2 linked regions of the Spirosoma aureum genome follow. The protein of the gene in region 2 interacts with the protein of the main gene of each other region in a pairwise test. Links are inferred from orthologs where the notes say so. Each region holds a gene or a part of one and is shown on either strand. Other genes may lie near its edges.

Region 1 (8,771 bases), 4.5 Mb from region 2 along the record:
TTTTACCGGCAAGTGTAGTCGCTACATTGGCTTCTTTGGCCGTTGAAATATCCTGTCCATTTAATTCCTGGATTGAATACCCCAGTGAACGCTTGTCGCGCTTGATGCCGAGGGCTGTTACGACCACTTCACTCAATACGGCATTGTCTTCGGCAAGCGTTACCGAAAGTTCCGTTCGGTTGCCGACGGGCACTTCCTGCCTGACAAATCCAACACCCGAAAAAATGAGCGTTGCAGTAGGGTCTGCATTCACTGAAAATTTGCCGGTAACATCGGTAACCGTTCCACGAGTGGTTCCTTTTACGAGAACGTTTATTCCTACTAATGGCTCTTTTTTGGCATCCAGGACCGTTCCCTGAATAGCGGTCTGAGCCCACAAAAACCCGGAAATCAAAAAGGCTATCATACTCAGAGATAGCCTTTTTAGGGTAAATGAATGGAAATGTCTTTTCATATTTCTTAACAATTTGTTAATAATTTCTTAACACTAATTTAATATTGATATTTCCAAAGCTAACAAAATAATGAACACAGGCTAGTATCGACTTATAGATAACCATGTGTTTATGGGTGAAAAATCGGCTTTGCGTGGAAGATGCTGTATTGAGGGGGGACTTTCTAGCCAGATTACTGGTGGCCAAATACAGCACAATCAGCAAAACCAAATGCAATTGGCTGCTGACGCTTGGCGGGGCACTATAGTAGAAAGAGATAGCCTTGGCCTGATAGGGGAGCTAATTATAAACAGGGAAGCAATGGGAAATCGTATAACTCGTTATCCCAGCCACTGGTACATAACCAGCGCATCGGTAAAGCCCAATGTCTGGTGGTGAAAGGCTTTGGGCAATGTACCAATAACCTCAAAACCACACCGTTTCCAAAGTCTGATTGCTACTTCGTTCGTGCTGACAACGCTATTGAACTGCATGGCTCTAAAGCCTAATCGCCTGGCTTCGTCCAGCGAAAAGCGGCACATGGCTTCGGCGATTCCACGGCCACGGTAGTCCGGTTTTACCATATAACCCGCATTGGCTACGTGCGAACCTAAGTCGGGCTGATTGGCTTTGATGAAAAATGTGCCGACTATTTCGTTTTCCAGCTCACAAACGTATGCGTACTTCTGTGTGTCGAACCAGATAGCCAGCATTTTCTCCCGTGACGAATCAGGAGCGAAAACCCAGGTGTCACCTGTCTGAATAATGTTGCTGATGATGTCCCAAACTACATCCGCATCCTTTTCTTCAATCCGTCGGAAACGCATACGGCGCTATAGATTCTGAATGAATTGGACAAAAATCTTATCCGCTTGCTTACCGTGTCAACAGGCCCGCATCCAGCACAAACTGGGAACCGGTTATGTACCGTGCTCCGTCGGAAACCAGATAGAGAACCATAGCTGAAACGTCTTCGGGCTCTACCCAGGGTACAGGAAGTAGATTGCCCGCCGACCGTTCGGCAATCGCCTGCGTGGTGGTACCTTCGAGTTCGGCCAGGCCATCGTTCATGGGTGTATTGACGCCGGTTGGGTGGATCGAGTTGACCCGGATGTTATGTGGGGCCAGTTCAATGGCCCACGATTTGGTTAAGCCAACCAGGCCCCATTTTGAGGCTGCGTAATGGCTCAGTCGATTCATACCCCGTAGTCCGGCAATGGACGAATTATTGATGATGGCACCACTCTTTTGCCTGATCATGACCGGAATCACGTGCCTGGCTACCAGCCAGGCACCCTTCAGATTAATGTCGAGCATGGCGTCCCATTCTTCTTCGGGAAGTTCGTGCGCTAATCCGTAGGCACAGATGCCCGCATTATTGAAGAGAATATCGATTCGGCCAAAATCGACAACGGCTGCATCGACAGCCTGTTTTACTTCATCATTGCGTCGAACATCTCCCTGAACGGTCAGACACCCGACCCCCAGCGCTTCTACTTCGTGTTGCAACGATTCGAGCTCAGTTTTGGAGCCAAGCTTATAACCAGGATAGGCCAGGGGTTTGGCCAAATCGAAGGCAACAATATTGATTCCTTCTTTGGCTAAAGCAAGAGCTACGGCGCGGCCCTGACCATGAGCCGCGCCGGTAATGAACGCTACTTTTTTCTGTAAATCAGCCATTAGTTACGGTTGGTGTTGTTGGGTCAGGGGCAAATAAGGATACAGGTAATCGTCAATAGTTACGTCGAGTACATTGTTGAACACGTTTGTGGCAATCATCTGACCAGCAAAAGCAACCAGTACCACAATCTGCTGGTCGGTATACCGTTCGGCAATGGGTTCATAGAGTTCGTCAGGTACCTCTCCTTTATGCTGCGCAATAGCACTTCCGAAGTTGATTACGGCCTGCTCATGGTTACTCAGATGGAGGTCTTCGGGGCGTTCGCCGTTATCAATAATGATTCGCCGGAAAAATGTGGTGCACAGTGGGCAGTTCGAACCTTCCGAAATGGTGTGGGCAAACAGATAAGCCAGCCGGTCGCCGAGCGTTTTCTTCACTTCTTCATACAGCGGATACCATTGCATATAAATCTGAAATGATAGCAACGATCGGCCCAGCGTAGCCTTCATGTTCGTAATTCGACTACCTGGGTAATCGGTTACATGGGCATCGAAAGCCGTCTGTACGTCAGGTGTAACGTCGTCAGACGGAAGGGGTGTTATCCGGGGCATGGGGAATGGCTAGTTTATGATTTTGCTGCGTTTCAGAAGGGTGTAGACATAGCAACCGGCACAAATGCCTACCAGCGATTCAAGAGCCGCAAAAAGGGCTAGTGTAATGGTCAGAACGAGCGGGTTGCCACCCAGCAGATCTACTGTCAGAATAGAAGCCGCAAATACCATACCGACACCAGCTGCAAAGCGTTTTGGAGCCTGATCGATCGGGCGAACCGGAAAATGCAGCGCTTTTACCACGGTATCGCTGATCCGGGCAAAGGGGCTAAACTTGCCATAATCGAACGCCCGGAGTGCAAAATCAACCAGAAGTACAACCGGCAGCAGCCAGAAACTGGTAAACACATGGGTGATGGCAATCAACAGCACAAAGAAAGCAACCGTCCGCACTTTATTTTCATTGACTTTCACCCCATCTACCGGGCAATCCAGTTCCGATTGACTAAAGCCCGCCAGTTGGTTCTGGGGCTTCTGAATAGTTACGTTTTTCATTGATCGTTAAGTTTATAATTGACTAAGTCGTTGAGCGGCCTCCTGCAAAATCGCGTCTTCTTTGGCAAAGCAGAACCGCAGGATTCGGTAATCATTTTTCTGCTGATAAAAAACTGAAACGGGAATCGACGCTACGCCAATTTCCTTTGTAAGCCGCACGGCCAGATCGTAGTCGGGCTCGTCGGTGATATTGGTGTACGAAACCGTCTGAAAAAAACTGCCTTCTGCCGGTTTGAAGCTAAACCGTGACTGGCTCAGTCCGGCCAGAAACAGATCCCGCTTTCGTTGATAAAAATCCGGTAGTTGCCGATAGTGATCCGGATCGTTTAAATAATCGGCCAGCGCATACTGGATTGGCGTAACCGTACTGAATGTCAGGTACTGGTGGATTTTTCGAAATTCAGTCGTTAAGTCCTTCGGTGCCAGGCAGTAACCTATTTTCCAGCCAGTAATGTGGAATGTCTTTCCAAAGGAGCCAACTACAAACGTACGTTCCTGTAAGACCGGATGCGTCATCAGTGACAGGTGTGTTCGATGATCGAACAGAATATGTTCGTAGACCTCATCACTCACGATCCAGATGTCGCGATCCTGAATCAGATCGGCTAGTTGCTGAAGGTCATCCGTTGTCCAGACTCGTCCGGTAGGGTTATGGGGTGTATTGACTAAAATCAGCCGGGTTTTGTCGGTAATTTTCTGCCCTACCGCCTGCCAGTCGATTTGATAATCGGGTGGTGTCAGCGTTACATAGACCGGAATACCGCCATTCAGTTCAATAGCAGGAACGTAACTGTCGTAGGCGGGTTCGAAAACGATCACCTCATCGCCCGGCCGAACCACTGCCGTAATGGCCGCAAAAAGAGCTTCGGTAGCTCCCGACGTAACGGTTACTTCGGTGTCGGGGTCATAAGCAACCCGGTATTGATCGAACGCTTTCTGAGCCAGTGCTTCCCGCAGGGCAGGAACCCCTGTCATGGGCGCGTATTGATTAAATCCCTTTCGCAGATAGTGCTCAACCAGCGACACCAGTTCGGGCGAACAATCGAATCCCGGAAATCCCTGCGAGAGATTGATGGCCCCGGTTTCGGCTGCCAGCTTCGACATGACCGTAAAAATGGTGGTGCCAACATGGGGTAGTTTCGATTGGAGGCCAGTGCCTAATGTCGTATTCATGAAAGTTGTGTTTAAAACGTGTTACGGCAGAAGTTCTTGCAGCGACAGTTGAATCGTATGCAGATAGGGTTCTAATTCATCGATACTGTCCAGCACGCGTAATAGCATAACATCATATTGTCGCTGACAGATCCACATTTCCACAAAAAGAGCATCAACGGCGTAGAGGTGAATCCAATAGCCCGGAATTCGCCGGATCTGCAGTGATTTCCCCTGCCGCCAAACCGTGTCCAACTGGCCCTGATAAGTCAGGTCCTGGAAATGAGCCGCTCTGTTCTGATTTCGGTCGCTTTGCATACGATAACTAATCCATCAATGATCTCCGTAACGTTTTTCTCCGGCCGTAACGGCCAACGCCAGCTTGTTCTGTTTCGGTGGCAGCGGACAGGTGGCGTAGGGAGTAAAGGCGCAGGGTGGGTTTATGGCCTGATTGAAGTCGAGGATCGTGGTGCCATCGGCCCCCGGCTTGTCAGCGTACAGGAACCGCCCCGACCCGTAGGTTTCGTGGGTGTTGGTGGCGTCACCAAACAGGATAAATAACTTTTGTCCTTCACCAACCGCATCGAGCCGGTAGGTTTTGCCTGCCCGTTCGAAGACAAGCGTACCTACTAACGGTTGCTGGGATGTCAGGCCCAGTACGTCAAGAATCGGAATGGTTTTTGGAGTCGATGGGGTTTCCACCCGCGCTTTAACCTGCCAGCTTTCGTCGACCGGGAAACGCTCGACACCGTGAAATTCGCTTACATAAGGGCTATCGAGATCGCGTAAGCGAATGCCATATTGATTGCCTCGTTTAATGATAAACCATCGCAGCGAGCCATGAGCCAGGGTTAGGGGCTTTTGATTTGGACCAAAAATGACGGTAGATTCAGTTAGGGGCTGCTCATTGGCCGATACGGTTGCTCCCTTGTGCGGAACAAAGCGAACGTCTCCTTTTTCCAGATAAAGCTGGCCCAGATCGGCCGGTGCGTCGGCCACCGGAAAGGCTATATCAAAATCAGAACCCCGACCAAGTGAGTTTTTACCCTCTTTCAGCCAGAATAGCCCGGCCAGATTGAGCCAGCCATTTTCGCTCTTCAACGAAACAACGCGTTTCTGGTGCCATTGATCGATTTTTTCCCGATAAGCCGGATCGTCGGTGATGCGAAACCCGGATACTACAAGAGTCATCAGCAGGCAGAGGGCCATAAACCAGCGTGAGTACACCGTCAAAGACGGTGATTTTCGGGCTGCCTTATTGCCCCGGAACGCCATTTGGTTGTTTTCGAGTTTGTGTCTCATAAAATTCAGGCTGTAGTCAGTAATGAAGGTATTCGGCTGGATAGTAAGTGGTTACCCCACCGTTCCATACACGAGCCGGAAATAACGTTTTTGGATCAATGAGAAATAAGCCCAGAGCGACAGCCCACCGATATAGGCCAGAATGACCAGCATCGGATAGCCCAGCGTCAGGTATAAACCAAGCCAGAGCACGATCAACCGGCCAATTTCAGGGTACAGTACCCATTGCCGTTGTTCAAGCAGTGCTCCACAATTAATTACTGTCAGCAAAATAAAGAGGGTGGTTAGAACCTTTACGGGTACAGACACGTAGCCGTCAAACAGCAGGTAGGTAAATAAGATCAACAGGATACCCGTAAGTTGCCCAACGACATAGCCCCGAAATCGTCGGCTCGTTGCTCGTACGGATGAGCGCAACAACAGCTGATTTTCTAATCCCTCGCGAATCGTCGGGTCAACGGCATCCGGTTTGTCGAAGAGAAGCTTGATTTTAGCCCGGAACCCCGGTGTTCGGCGGGCATGCTCAACTAACTCAAGCAGAAAATGAAAATGCTGCCACAGAAAGCTATGGCTGTCGAGCTGTTTGGTTAAGCCATAAACGGGTTCTTCCTGCTCTTCGGCAAAGGTGCCAAACAGCTTGTCCCAGAAAATAAAGACGTCACCATAGTTCTTGTCCAGGTAGTCGGGATTGCTCGCGTGGTGAACGCGGTGGTGTGAAGGTGTCACGAAGACATGCTCGAGCCAGCCCAGTTTGCCTATTGTGCGGGTGTGAATAAAAAACGGATAGAGTCCGTGAACCAGCAGCATGGTCGTAATCATTTCGGCGGGAAAACCGATGACCGGCAAAATCGACCAGAAACCTGTGCGTACCACGGCCTGAAAGACCGTAATGCGGGCCGAAACAGTGTAATTGAAATCTTCGCTCTGATGATGCACTACATGAACGGCCCAGAACACATTAATCTCATGGGCCAGCCGATGATACCAGTACCAGACAAAATCGGTGGCGATGAGCAAGGCTATCCAAGTCCAGGCATTGGTTTTAATGTCGAACAGGGCATAATGTTGATGTAAATAATTATACACGAAATAAAACGCGCCAACCGTAAAACTATCGATAAGCCGTTCGGCGATGCCCACGTTCAGGTTGGCAACCGAATTGTTGAATGTAAAGTACTTTTTCTTCTGCCGTTTGGCAACGAGATATTCCACCCCCATAAAAAACAGGAACAAGGGAACGGCAAAGGCAATCCAGTTAATCTGCATAGGTATTCGCTACTACTTATTTATAAAATTGTCGCCAAAGAGACCGTTCGCTTTGGCGACACCATGCTAATTCTCTTCCTGCCCGTTCGACAATTGGGTAGCCGGAACCGTCAGATGCTGACCAAACAACAGCGCGTTCAGGAACAATTTCGAGGTGCCATGCCAGTAACTGCGGAAATTCGGATTATCGGCGAACAGTACGATCCGCCCGGCTCCTTCCGGACTCACAACCACAGCCGCGGAATTGCTGATTTTCTTTAGATTTTCTTTTGAAACAAACCCGCTCACATAGGGCGACGCCGTGTATTTTACCACCGTGCCATAGGGACTGCTACTTGGTTTGAGAATGGTCGTTCCGTTGCGGAACACAAAGATTTTGCGATCCGTAAAACCGAATCCAAGTGGGTTCGTAATATCCAGATCGGCCGTATAAATCGAGCCAGCCACGGCACGAGGCCCTTCTTTGGCCGCAATGTTGACAAAGTCAATTCGATCGTTCGGGCGGGTTGCTGCCGATTTGCCCGTATCTGCCTTCGCAACGGCAGCCGGAGCCAGTAGATTTTCTTTAACCAGACCCTGTTTGATGGCCCATTCAGACGCGTTTTTGAGGGTGATCAGGGTGCCGCCCTCTTCAACCCAGTTTTTCAGTCGGGCAACAACCGCTTTGTCGAGCGATGCGTACTGACCGCCCACCAGAATCACAGTGTTGTAACGGCTCCAATTCGCCCGTCCGGCGTTACTGATCTCGATCTTTGAGAGTGGTAGCTTCAGGTGTTCGCTCAGCAAAAACCAGACTTCACCTGCTTCGGATGGGTTAACGCCCTGGCCAACCAGCAAAGCAGCTTCGGGCTTTTTCAGCGTACGGATGTTGTTACTGCCCAGGTCGATGCCCCCCGCATTGAATCCCGTTGAAACACCCGTAAAGGTTACGCCAGCCTGTTTACTGATAGCGTTGACGACCTTGTAGAGCGAATCGGCACTGATAGACTGAGCGGCTACCGGGATCACGATGGAACCGTATCCGAAATCACGATTTGGGTCATCCTTGACGGGATTAATGCTTTGCGGTCCTGAACTGGAACGAGCCACTGTATTCACCTGGAATGGCTTCAGCGCTACTTTGGCCTGAACGCCTGCCAGTTGTAAAGAAGATAGTGCCGTCGACGCGTGATAGTCGGACCAGTTCAGCACATAAGCGTAGGTCGATGGGCCGTTCAGAATACCTCCTGCCAATGGCTTGGCCACCGAAATCGGATTGCCTTTCACCAGAGCCGCGTCTTTCAATTTGGCGTATGGAAGTCCATAACCATGCACGAGCGACCAACCGGTTACGTCGTAAAAAACACTATCGTGGAAGGCTGTCACTTCCTCAAAAAGCGAATGAACAATTCGGTAATTGGGCTGTGCCGTCGGAACGACATAGGCTTTCCCCGGCGTAAAGGTCTTGCTCTCAACGGTAGTGCGCTGGGGTAGCTCATACACCTGAATGTGGTGTTGCAGGAGTGTTTCCAGGAAGCGATTGGTCAGATTATCGTCGTTACTACTGCCAAATACGTAGGCTTTGGTTGGAAATTTCTGCGCTTCGGTCAGGGCAGATGCGAAGAACTCTTTCTGGTGTTTCAGGTAAACGTCTTTTTCCTCAACGGCTCCTTTTATGGCTGCTAAACCGGTTGCTACATGGTTACGAATCGTGAACGGGAATGTCACGACGCCGTTGGTGCCCTCCTGTGCCAGTCCACGTGAGCTACCCACTTCAAAGGTTACGCCCACGCCCCCGGTAAAATCAGGATAGGTAGAACCATAAATGGGAGAGAGGTTATCGAACTGCTCTTTGGTCCAGTAAAACGTGCCGAGATTATCCAGGGCTTTGGCAAAATATTTCGCCAGTTT
Region 2 (10,159 bases):
CTTGATATACGGTGTAGCCACACTGATGTCTTCGGGCTGCGACTGCCGGGTGGCCTTATACATCGGAAACTGTTCGTGCCGAAACGTTTTCTTCGATGAATCGAATGCGACACCAATGTGGGTGGGTTTTTCCTTGGTCAATACCTCGATCATGGCATTCATGAACCCAAAGATCGCTGACGTATTCACGCCCCGCGATGAAATACGGGGCGATTTATTAAAGGCAAAATGAGCGCGATAGATCAGAGCCAGCGCGTCTAACAGAAAGAGTTTTTTTTGTGGTTTAGCCATTCGATACAGGTCACAAGTCAAGGTGCCAAAGGTCGAAAGTCTTACGGACAATCCCGCGATTTCGGCTTAACAATTTGATGCGTTATCCTTATAAACAAAACAGTTGGTGCAGGGTTTTGATTCCTCCCAAACAGCTCTAAAACGCCAAAAACGCACAAGCCGAGCTCTGATATGAGCTCGGCTTGTGCAGGAAGAAAAGGATACTAACTTATCTACTGAGGCAGCAACAATCGATCGACGACATTGATTACGCCATTGGTTGCCGGAATGTCAGGAAATATAATATTCGATGCCGTACCACCATTTCCTTTACCGGTTACGGTTATAGCCGTTGTACTGGCAGTATAAGTAATTGTACCGGTCTGGGCAGTTGTCAAACTTGATCCACTGGAAATCAGCGGTGTAAACACTCGGCCCGGTACAATATGGTACTGAAGAATCTGGCCTAATGTAGCTACTGGTAGCGCATTTATGTCTGCTACTGTTTTAATAGTGGGTATAGCAGCGGTAAAGGCGGCATCGGTTGGCGCAAATACAGTTAATGGTGTAGTACCAGTTAAGGAACTAGCCGCCCCTACTCTGGCTACAGCCGCCTGTAGGAACGTAAATGATACGGTTGGGAATAATCCTGGTATAGCCTGAATAGTACCAACCAGATCGCCCAGAATCGGTGGAACCAATACCCGATCAATGACGTGCACTACACCGTTACTGGCTTGTTGATCTGCCAGAACGATTCGTGCGCCATTGGCAGATATACTGCTGGAGGTCCCCGATGTTGAGACTACTTTTGATAGATACAACGATGAGCCACCAAGCGTGGGAACGGGTGTTAGCAGTGCCGTTGGTATAGCCGCAGACTCCGTCTTTGTGCTGAGTATGTGGTACTGAAGAACTGCTGTTAACTGCAGTATAGGAATATTATTAATGGCTACTGTATCGGCGTAAGCAGGACCTAATAACTTAAAGGCAGCATCAGTTGGTGCAAAAACAGTGTAGGCACCTGGTTGTCTCAAAGCACCAGCCAAATTGGCACGGGTAATGGCTTTTTTGAATAGCGTAAACTGATTCGTGGTCCCATTGCCATTATTAATTAAATCATAAATCGTTGGGACGGTTGGTGTGTTATCATCATTTTTTTTACAGGCAGAGAACGTAAAAATCAGCGCAACGAACAGTGCAGATAACAGACCCCACTTTCGCCTGGAGAGCGGGTATTGATTACTAGTCATGATTGATTGGGAGTTGGTGTACAAAAAAGGATCAGGGCACCATTGTTTAGCCCGTCCTGCAAAAAAACGACTAATTATCGACTTTGTTCTTAAATATTTATCAGGCGTTAAACGAATAAGCAATTTATAATTTCCCTTCGTCTACTAAGCAAAAAGTAGGCTTAAGGGCTCTCATATGGCGCAACTAAATCATTTTTTCTACTATATCACTCTTACCCTATAAACCATCAGGAATATTCACCGTTATTCAGAAAACTCAATCGTCCAAATTAGTTGACGTACCATGCGTATTGCCTTGCTTATTATCTCAACAGGCCTATTTTTCGGATGTCAGGACCGTTCTTCGCAGGAATCAGCAAGTACTTCTTCCGCTGAAACAGCAGTAGCCGCTGACACCCTCTGTTTTCAACAGATACTAAAACGCGATACGACAACAATTCAGTTAATTATGAATGGAACGAAGGCCACTGGCTATCTGGACATTAATCCCTATGAAAAAGATCGGGCACGCGGGCCTATTCAGGGAACGATTAAGGGGAATCAGATCGAGGTCAATTGGGATCGTTCGGGCGAAGGCGTCGTTCAACGCTACACACTCGATCTACATCTCAAAGCTGATGCCATTACCTGGCATGAAGGTGAGCGAGTTAAAAAACAGGGCGTATGGGTGCTCAAACAACCCACACGCGGCTATGAATACGTATTGAATAAGACAAACTGCCCCTGACCTCTACGCCACCTTACAGGTTACGCCCTCCATGGCTTCCAGCGATCGGAGCAGCGAGTTAGCCGGTGAGACCTTCAGCGTACGCGACTGCAAACTGACCTCGATCCGTTCGGCGTGATCAACTACGTTGAGCGAGAGCGTACAAGTGCCGGGATGCGCATTGACAAGCTCATTTATTTTGGCGACAACCTGCGCATTCAATGAGTCGATCGTTAAGGATACACGCAGTTCCTTGCAGAACTTTTCGCGCATATCGTTCAGCAACCGGATGCTTACCGGCTTAAATTCTAACTGCTCAGAGCCCCATTTATTCTGGGTCTTACCCGTAATGTGCAGGAAACGCCCAACCTCAATGTATTGCACCAGCCGGACGTAGTCATCACCGAAAAGGGCCATTTCAAGGGACGTGTTATAATCTTCTATTTTAAAGATACAGAACGGATTGCCGCTTTTCGTTATGCGCATTTGTACAGCCGATACAATGCCTCCAACTTTAATTTCAGGTTGTTTTGTCTCGAAAATATTGCCCAGCGTACAGTTACAGAACCCCTCCATTTCGAGCTTAAACTCATCGAGTGGGTGGCCAGTGATGTAAAAACCAACAACGTCTTTCTCAAATTTCAGCTTTTCGATCTGATTCCATTCCGTAACAGTTGGCGCTTTGGGTCGGGCTAGCATTGGTTCGCCATTCATCATGGCGCCAAACAGCGACTGTTGAGCGGCCGCTTTCTCGGCGTGGTAGTTGTTGGCGTAGCGTATAATTTTATCAAGAAATGGGGAAGTGTCGCCATCTGCCATCTCAAAATATTGCGCGCGGTGGTATTCGTCGATACTGTCGAAAGCACCAGCGTAAGCCAGAGATTCCCACGTTTTCTTGTTCACGGTTCGAAGGTTGACCCGAATCGCAAAGTCGAAAATATCTTTAAATGGTCCGCCCGCTTTGCGCTCCTCAATGATGGCTTCTACGGCCGCGTCGCCCGCGCCTTTGATACCACCCAGCCCGAATCGAATCTCGCCCTTTTGGTTTACCCCGAAAAACCGCTCGGACTCATTTACGTCAGGACCAAGAACCGGAATGTTGATATTTTTACATTCTTCCATGAAGAATGTGATCTTGTCGATTGTGCCCAGGCAGCTTGTTAACACCGCAGCCATGTATTCGGCCCGGTAGTGAGCTTTAAGATAGGCCGTCTGATAGGCGACAAACGCATAACAGGTCGAGTGCGATTTGTTGAACGCGTAGGAGGCAAAGGCTTCCCAGTCGGTCCAGACCTTTTCACAGACTTTCAGGGGTAGATTATTGGCCGTACAGCCATCCATAAACTTCCCTTTCATCTTGTCGAGCGTGGCTTTGTCTTTCTTCCCCATCGCCTTCCGCAGTACGTCGGCATCACCTTTGGTGAAGTTTCCGAGCTTCTGCGAGAGCAGCATCAATTGCTCCTGATAAACCGTAATGCCATATGTATCAGCCAGATACTCCTCCATTTCTGGCATATCGTACTTAACTTCTTCGCGCCCATGTTTGCGGTTGATGTAGTTCGGGATATAGGCAATCGGCCCCGGTCGGTAAAGGGCGTTCATGGCAATGAGGTCGCCAAAGCGGTCAGGCTTCAGATCCTTCATGTGCTTTTTCATGCCGTCGGATTCAAACTGAAACACGGCATTGGTTTCGCCCCGCTGGAAGAGTTTGTACGTTTCTTCGTCATCCAAGGGAATATCATCAATGCCGGTTTCCACGCCATTAATGAAAAAACCGCCATGATTTTGCTTGATGAGCCGAAGGCATTCCTTAATGATCGTCAGGTTGCGCAGACCCAGAAAGTCCATCTTGATAACCCCCGCATCCTCAATGACTTTACCTTCATATTGGGTAATAATGAGGTTCGTATCCTTCGAGGTTGACACCGGTACGATGTCCGATAAATCACTAGGCGCGATGATGATTCCAGCCGCGTGCAGGCCCGTGTTACGAACCGTACCTTCAAGTTTTCGGGCTTGTTTAAGTACAGCCGATACCTTTTCATAGTCGACGATCCGCATAGCCTGAGCCGCACTCTTGTCACCTGATTCGAGCGCACGCATTCGCTTCACATTATCGACCTCTTCGGGCTGAATAACGCTCGCTAAGCCGCCCGGCCCGTCAATCGGGTCCTCAAAAATGCGCTTGAGCGTCATATTGTAGGTCGGCTTGTCGGGTACAAGCTTCACAACCGCGTTGGCATCCTGAAGGGGCAGATCCATGACACGAGCAACGTCTTTGATCGACGACTTAGACGCCATTGTGCCATAGGTGACGATCTGGGCAACCTGTTGCTTGCCGTATTTCTGCACGACATAATCAATCACCTTCTGACGGCCTTCGTCATCGAAGTCCGTATCGATATCGGGCATCGACTTCCGGTCGGGGTTCAGGAACCGCTCGAACAGCAGGTCGTATTTAATGGGGTCGATATTGGTGATACCTGTGCAATAAGCCACCGCACTCCCAGCTGCCGACCCACGACCCGGCCCGATCATCACGCCCAGATCACGCCCGGCTTTAATGAAGTCAGATACGATCAGGAAGTACCCCGCGAAGCCCATTGTCTTGATCGTAAACAACTCAAAGTCAAGGCGTTCCTGAATATGCGGAAGTATATCAACGTAGCGTTCTTTGGCTCCTGTATAGGTCAGGTGACGCAGGTATTCCCACTGGTTCAGCACATCGTCGGTATGCTGCTGAAACTCCTGTGGAATCGGGAAGTTGGGTAGCATGATGTCACGCTTCAACTTCAGGGTTTCTACCTTCCCAACAATCTCGTTGGTGTTATCGATCGCTTCGGGCAGATCTTTAAACAGCGTCGTCATCTCCTGCGTGTTCTTAAAATAGAACTGGTCGCTGAAGAAGGCAAAGCGGGTATTTTTGGGCATTACCTCGTCGTCACTGAATTCCTTCATCGACGGCGTACTTTGCTTTTCGTTGGTATTCACACATAACAGAATGTCATGCGCTACCCAGTCGTCCTGATCGACGTAATGTGAATCGTTCGAGGCAATGATTTTGACATTATATTTCCGGGCGAACCGCACCAGCACTTCGTTGACCTTGATTTGATCCGGAATTTCATGCCGTTGTAATTCGACATAATAGTCTTCACCGAAGCGGTCAAGCCACCATTTAAACTCTATTTCACCGGCCTCCTCGCCTTTTTTCAGGATGGTTTTCGGCACCGATGCGCCGATGCAGCAGGTAGAAGCAATCAATCCCTCTTTGTACTGATCGATGAGCGCTTTCGTAACGCGGGGATATTTGCCGTAGAGCCCTTCAATGTAGCCTAGTGAGCAGAGCTTTGCCAGATTTTTATAGCCCTGCGCATTTTTGGCAAGCAGAAGCTGGTGGTATCGAATGTCTTTCTTTTCTTTCGTAAACTGTTTGATGGTGTGATCCTCTACCACATAGAATTCACAGCCAACAATGGGTTTGATACCCTGCTTGCTGGCTTCGGCCACAAACTCAAACACGCCAAACATATTGCCGTGGTCGGTGATGGCAACGGCAGGCATGTTGTCATTTTTAGCTTTCTTAATCAGCTTTTTAATGTCGGCCTGCCCATCGAGCAGCGAGTATTGAGTATGGCAGTGGAGATGAGAGAATTGCATAGTCTGATCAGACCGCCGATGCGGCCGATATTTGTCGATTTCCCTGATTTACGGGATTCCGTTCCTCTGTAAAAATAGGCAAACTGCGCGGGCAACAGGTAACAAAGAGTGGGGATTTTTGAAAAGAATTTGGTAAAAGCCTGACAGAGAATTGACTTAGCCCAACTTTATCTATTCTAGCATACTAGTCGGTTTAACCGTTGGCAAGTAAGATTAGCAAAACCTATAGTAAATGGTTTATTAACCCATCTTTTTGTAGGAGGAATCAGATAAAAACGGATTATTGGCATGGCCATGCCAAATGCAATCAAATCGACATGAGAAATTGGATAATATTCATTGCGCTGATTGGTCTAATCAGCTCCTTTAAGCCCAAAGAACTTACCTGGGTTGCAATAGGTGATTCGATCACGTATTTAAATGAGCATCGGGACGAAACCGGGAATCGGATTACGAAAGGCTACATGACCCGAGTTACAGAACAACTCCCTTACATTCATTACACCAATCAAGGCCACAATGGCTGGACTGCTATTCGGATTGCACAGGAAATTGAGAAGTTAGGCTTGACAAAAGCTGATATTTATTCGGTCTTTCTGGGTACCAACGATTGGTGGGCTGGCCGACCCCTGGGTCGTTTTGACGACTATCAACGAAATACGGGAAACACGACGGTGTATGGCTCGTTCCGGATTATTATCGACAAACTACGCAGTCTTAATCCGCAAGCGCATATCCTGTTGATCACCCCCATGCAACGGGTGGATTTTGTCTATCTGGCAAACATGAAAAACAACGCTTTTGGGTCCTATAAAGCCAAAAACGGGCAATATCTCGAATCCATTGCCAATGCCATCGACACCATTGGTCGTCACGAAAAATTTGAGGTCGTTGACCTGTATCACCTGAATGGATTAAAGTTAAAAAAGCTTGTTAAGTACAAGCGGCTAAAAAATCCGCAGACGGGTGTTTACACCAATTATCCGTATCCCAAATTCATCGATGTTCCCTTTGATCCTGAAAAGGACGAGTATCCGTATCCGGTTGACGCGATAGACAGAACGTATGATGGCCTGCACCCATCCGATAAAGGATATGACCTGATTAGTCGTAAACTGGTAAAGGCTATGAAAAAGTACTAGCTATCCGATCAATCGTTTCAGGCCAAACTTTTCTAATTTCTCCCTCTCTCCGGAAACGGTATTGGCGGCTATTTCGCCAAACGAAGCCCCCTGTTTGTAACCGTGGCCAGAATCGCCCCCCATTACCCACAGGTTATTGGCTTCTGGATGTGTATCCAGAATAAAATCGGTGTCGGGTGTGCTGGTATACTGGCAAACACGTTGCTCGATTAGGGGCTGGCCAACTATTTTGGGGAACCGTCTGGTAATTACGTTTAATGCCATATCCAGTTCTTCCGGTTTTATAGAGCGATTGTAGGTATCAAATCGATCCGTAACGTTATTGTCTGGTGGTGTTAATCCCAGTTTGAACCCGCGAAAATCACTTCCCGGCACGCCAAAGGAGCGGAATGGGCCGGTCATATCCCGATCCATCCAGGTCGGCAGTTTATTTTCCATAAGGTCGGATTGACCCGCCGGGCTTGCAAAAAAGAAAACTAACGCTCGGGTCACGGCGAGTTTCTTCGTCAGTTCCGGAAAAAGACGCGTCAACCACGGCCCACAGGCAAACAGGAACTGATCGGCTTCCAGCACATTCCCATTGGCAAGGGTCACCGACGTTGCTTTGCCGCCTTTAATGGATTCATGTTTTACCTGCTGTTGTAGAAACGTGCCGCCTTCTTTGACAAACAAATCACACACTGCCTGGCATCCCTTGCGGGCGTCCAGATAACCCGCTGTTGGATCATACATAACATGATCCAGCCCTTCTGTTCCTAGTTGCGGCCATCGTTTGACGGCATCATCAAGGCTTACTTTCTCGAGAGGCAGGCCAGCCTTTTTATAGATGGCGACAGCGGCCTCCGACTCGGCTTTACTGGATGGATAATTGAACAGTAGCAATCCATTCTGATGCAGAAGCTTCTGCCCCATGCGAGGCTCGTTTTCCTTCCAGAGCTTGATGGCGCGCATCGCCATCTCCACGTATATGGGGTCACTGTAATAGGCCCGAATCAAGCGGGTTTCTCCACCCGAACTTGACTGGTTGTTACCCGGTCCGAATTGATCAACGAGCGTTACTTTATACCCTTTTCGCACTAAATGCAAAGCCGTCCAGCCACCAAACGCACCCGCACCCACAACCACAATCTTCCCATTTTTCGCAGGCTGTTTGATGAACGATGCAGCACCCGCCTGCGACTCTAAAGGCAAGGTTGTGCCTAAGGCGCTCAGCGTTGCGCCGTGGAGACCATACTTCAATAACTGGCGTCGGTCGATGTGCCCTGGCTTAACTTCATTCTGGCTCTTGATTGCCATGTTATTAATTCATTGATTTAGGACTTTGGCTTCGAGCCGTAGAGCCGTGCCACGGTTATCAGGAGCAGCATTAGTAACCACCGTCCGCGGCTGCGGTGGCACGGCTCTACGGCTCGAAGCCAAAGTCCTATGATTATAAGCGAAAGGAAATTAACGTAGTGCGCCTAGACAGCATCGGACAGGGATGTGAACGTAAACTCCCTGATTTTCATGGCCGGAATGAGGTAATTGGCAAACGAGCCCTCACTACTCACGACCCGTTCTACATTCCCGAGTGTTTCGAGATTGTTGAGCATGATAACCGGACTTTCGTTAAAGCGGAAATTCTTGACAGGATGCTTTATTTTACCGTTTTCAATGTAAAACGTCCCATCACGAGTCAGCCCGGTGACCAACAGCGATTGCGGATCAACGGAGCGGATATACCAGAACTTGGTTACCAAAATACCCCGTTGTGTGGTTTTGATCAGTTCTTCCAGCGTAGCGCTCCCTCCTGCCATCATGAAATTGGTCGGTGGTGGAACCGCCTTTACGCCTTTTTTCTGTGCCCAGAAACGTGAATACGATAAATTTTTGACCACCCCTTTCTCGATCCAGTTGATTTTCTCCTGGGTCCGACCATCCGACGACCAGGGCGAAGCGGGTAACTCCGGATTAGTCGGGTCCGAATAAATCGTCACCCGCTCGTCCATAATTCGCTCTCCGAGTTTCGTTTTTCCGCCTGGTTTGCTCAGAAACGATCGGCCTTCGTCGGCACTACGGGCATCCAGACTACGGAACAGGTGTTCGAGCAGTACGGCAGCTGCGAGCGGTTCCAGAATAACGGTATATTTGCCGGGCTCAATGGCTCGTGCTCCTACGGAGCCAAGGGCTTTCTGAAGGGCAGTCTGGGTTGCAGAGTTGGTATTCAGCTTCGTAAAATCGCTCACCCCCTGAGCGGCAAAACCCGAGCCGGTTCCGTCTTCGGTACGAATCGTCGAACTGAAGTTTACGATCGTTCGGGGGTAATAGGCAAACAGGCCCTTATTATTCATCATGGCTGAGTAGCCAACCCGATCTTCGAGATAACCGGCTACCGTCTGGTTTTTCGAACGGGCAATCTGAATACTTTGGGCTACGGCTTTGGCCCGAGCTTCCGCTGAAATGGTAGCCGTCGAATCAAAGAAGCCGATTGGTGGTAAATAGGGCTGAGGCCCCAGCAGTTCGACGTATTCGGGATTTTCGGGAGCCAGCCGGGCCAGTTCCTCCGATCGACGCACAACCTTTTCCAGCGAGGCATCGTCAAATTCATCGATGGTGGCCACTCCAACTTTTTTACCAAAAGCCGACTGTACGGCTAACCGCTTATAAACCAATGAGCCACAGGTTGAGACTTTGTTACGGGCATACCGAATATTGCTCCATTCCTCGCCCTGTAAATTCACCTCGCATTCATCGGCTTTTGAATACGTTAACACTTTAGTCAACAGGGCTTTTACGTCAGCTTCGGGAAGAATTATAGACATGGTTGTCGATTTGAGTCTTACGGAATCTGGTTTAGAGCAGCCAACGCAATAAGCCCTATCGTAAACCACATTCCGGAAAGCGATTAGATTTTTCTGGCGGTATTAATCACATTGACACCGTTGAAACGAGCCGTTGCGCTACCGTGAGAAACGGCATTGATTTGGATAGGCTGCCCTTTTCCATCAAAAAATGACCCGCCCAACCGATAGTCACGTTCATCGCAGACCTTGACGCAGGAGTTCCAGAATTCCTGCGTATTTGACTGATAGGCCACATCTTTGAGCATGCCGGCAATCTGACCATCTTTGATCTCATAGAATAGCTGG

The links.
Region 1: the proteins of dnaE (region 2) and G8759_RS09450 interact in binary tests that used the Escherichia coli proteins (3 or more experiments, as listed by UniProt). The link is inferred for Spirosoma aureum from one-to-one orthologs.

What each region holds. Positions count from the first base shown.
Region 1 is NZ_CP050063.1:2,366,006-2,374,776, forward strand. What follows is about bases 2,255-5,094. They hold G8759_RS09450 (methionine aminotransferase), read right to left. Parts: upstream 4,335-5,094; coding sequence 3,174-4,334; downstream 2,255-3,173. Other genes in these bases: G8759_RS09440 (carboxymuconolactone decarboxylase family protein), read right to left, coding at 2,255-2,666; G8759_RS09445 (DUF4395 domain-containing protein), read right to left, coding at 2,676-3,161; G8759_RS09455 (hypothetical protein), read right to left, coding at 4,356-4,631; G8759_RS09460 (DUF1684 domain-containing protein), read right to left, coding at 4,647-5,094. In the rest of the region: G8759_RS09425 (SusC/RagA family TonB-linked outer membrane protein), read right to left, coding at 1-406; G8759_RS09430 (GNAT family N-acetyltransferase), read right to left, coding at 776-1,261; G8759_RS09435 (mycofactocin-coupled SDR family oxidoreductase), read right to left, coding at 1,311-2,114; more of G8759_RS09440, read right to left, coding at 2,118-2,254; more of G8759_RS09460, read right to left, coding at 5,095-5,615; G8759_RS09465 (sterol desaturase family protein), read right to left, coding at 5,667-6,881; G8759_RS09470 (M14 family zinc carboxypeptidase), read right to left, coding at 6,948-8,771. UniProt on the Escherichia coli protein: Shows aminotransferase activity with methionine and histidine as substrates, and to a lesser extent also with phenylalanine.
Region 2 is NZ_CP050063.1:6,887,448-6,897,606, forward strand. What follows is about bases 2,054-6,281. They hold dnaE (DNA polymerase III subunit alpha), read right to left. Parts: upstream 5,890-6,281; coding sequence 2,254-5,889; downstream 2,054-2,253. Other genes in these bases: G8759_RS27340 (hypothetical protein), read left to right, coding at 2,054-2,250; G8759_RS27350 (SGNH/GDSL hydrolase family protein), read left to right, coding at 6,207-6,281. Outside these bases: polA (DNA polymerase I), read right to left, coding at 1-291; G8759_RS27335 (fasciclin domain-containing protein), read right to left, coding at 504-1,523; more of G8759_RS27340, read left to right, coding at 1,807-2,053; more of G8759_RS27350, read left to right, coding at 6,282-7,031; G8759_RS27355 (FAD-dependent oxidoreductase), read right to left, coding at 7,032-8,327; G8759_RS27360 (TldD/PmbA family protein), read right to left, coding at 8,492-9,832; G8759_RS27365 (TldD/PmbA family protein), read right to left, coding at 9,916-10,159. UniProt on the Escherichia coli protein: DNA polymerase III is a complex, multichain enzyme responsible for most of the replicative synthesis in bacteria. This DNA polymerase also exhibits 3' to 5' exonuclease activity. The alpha chain is the DNA polymerase catalytic subunit.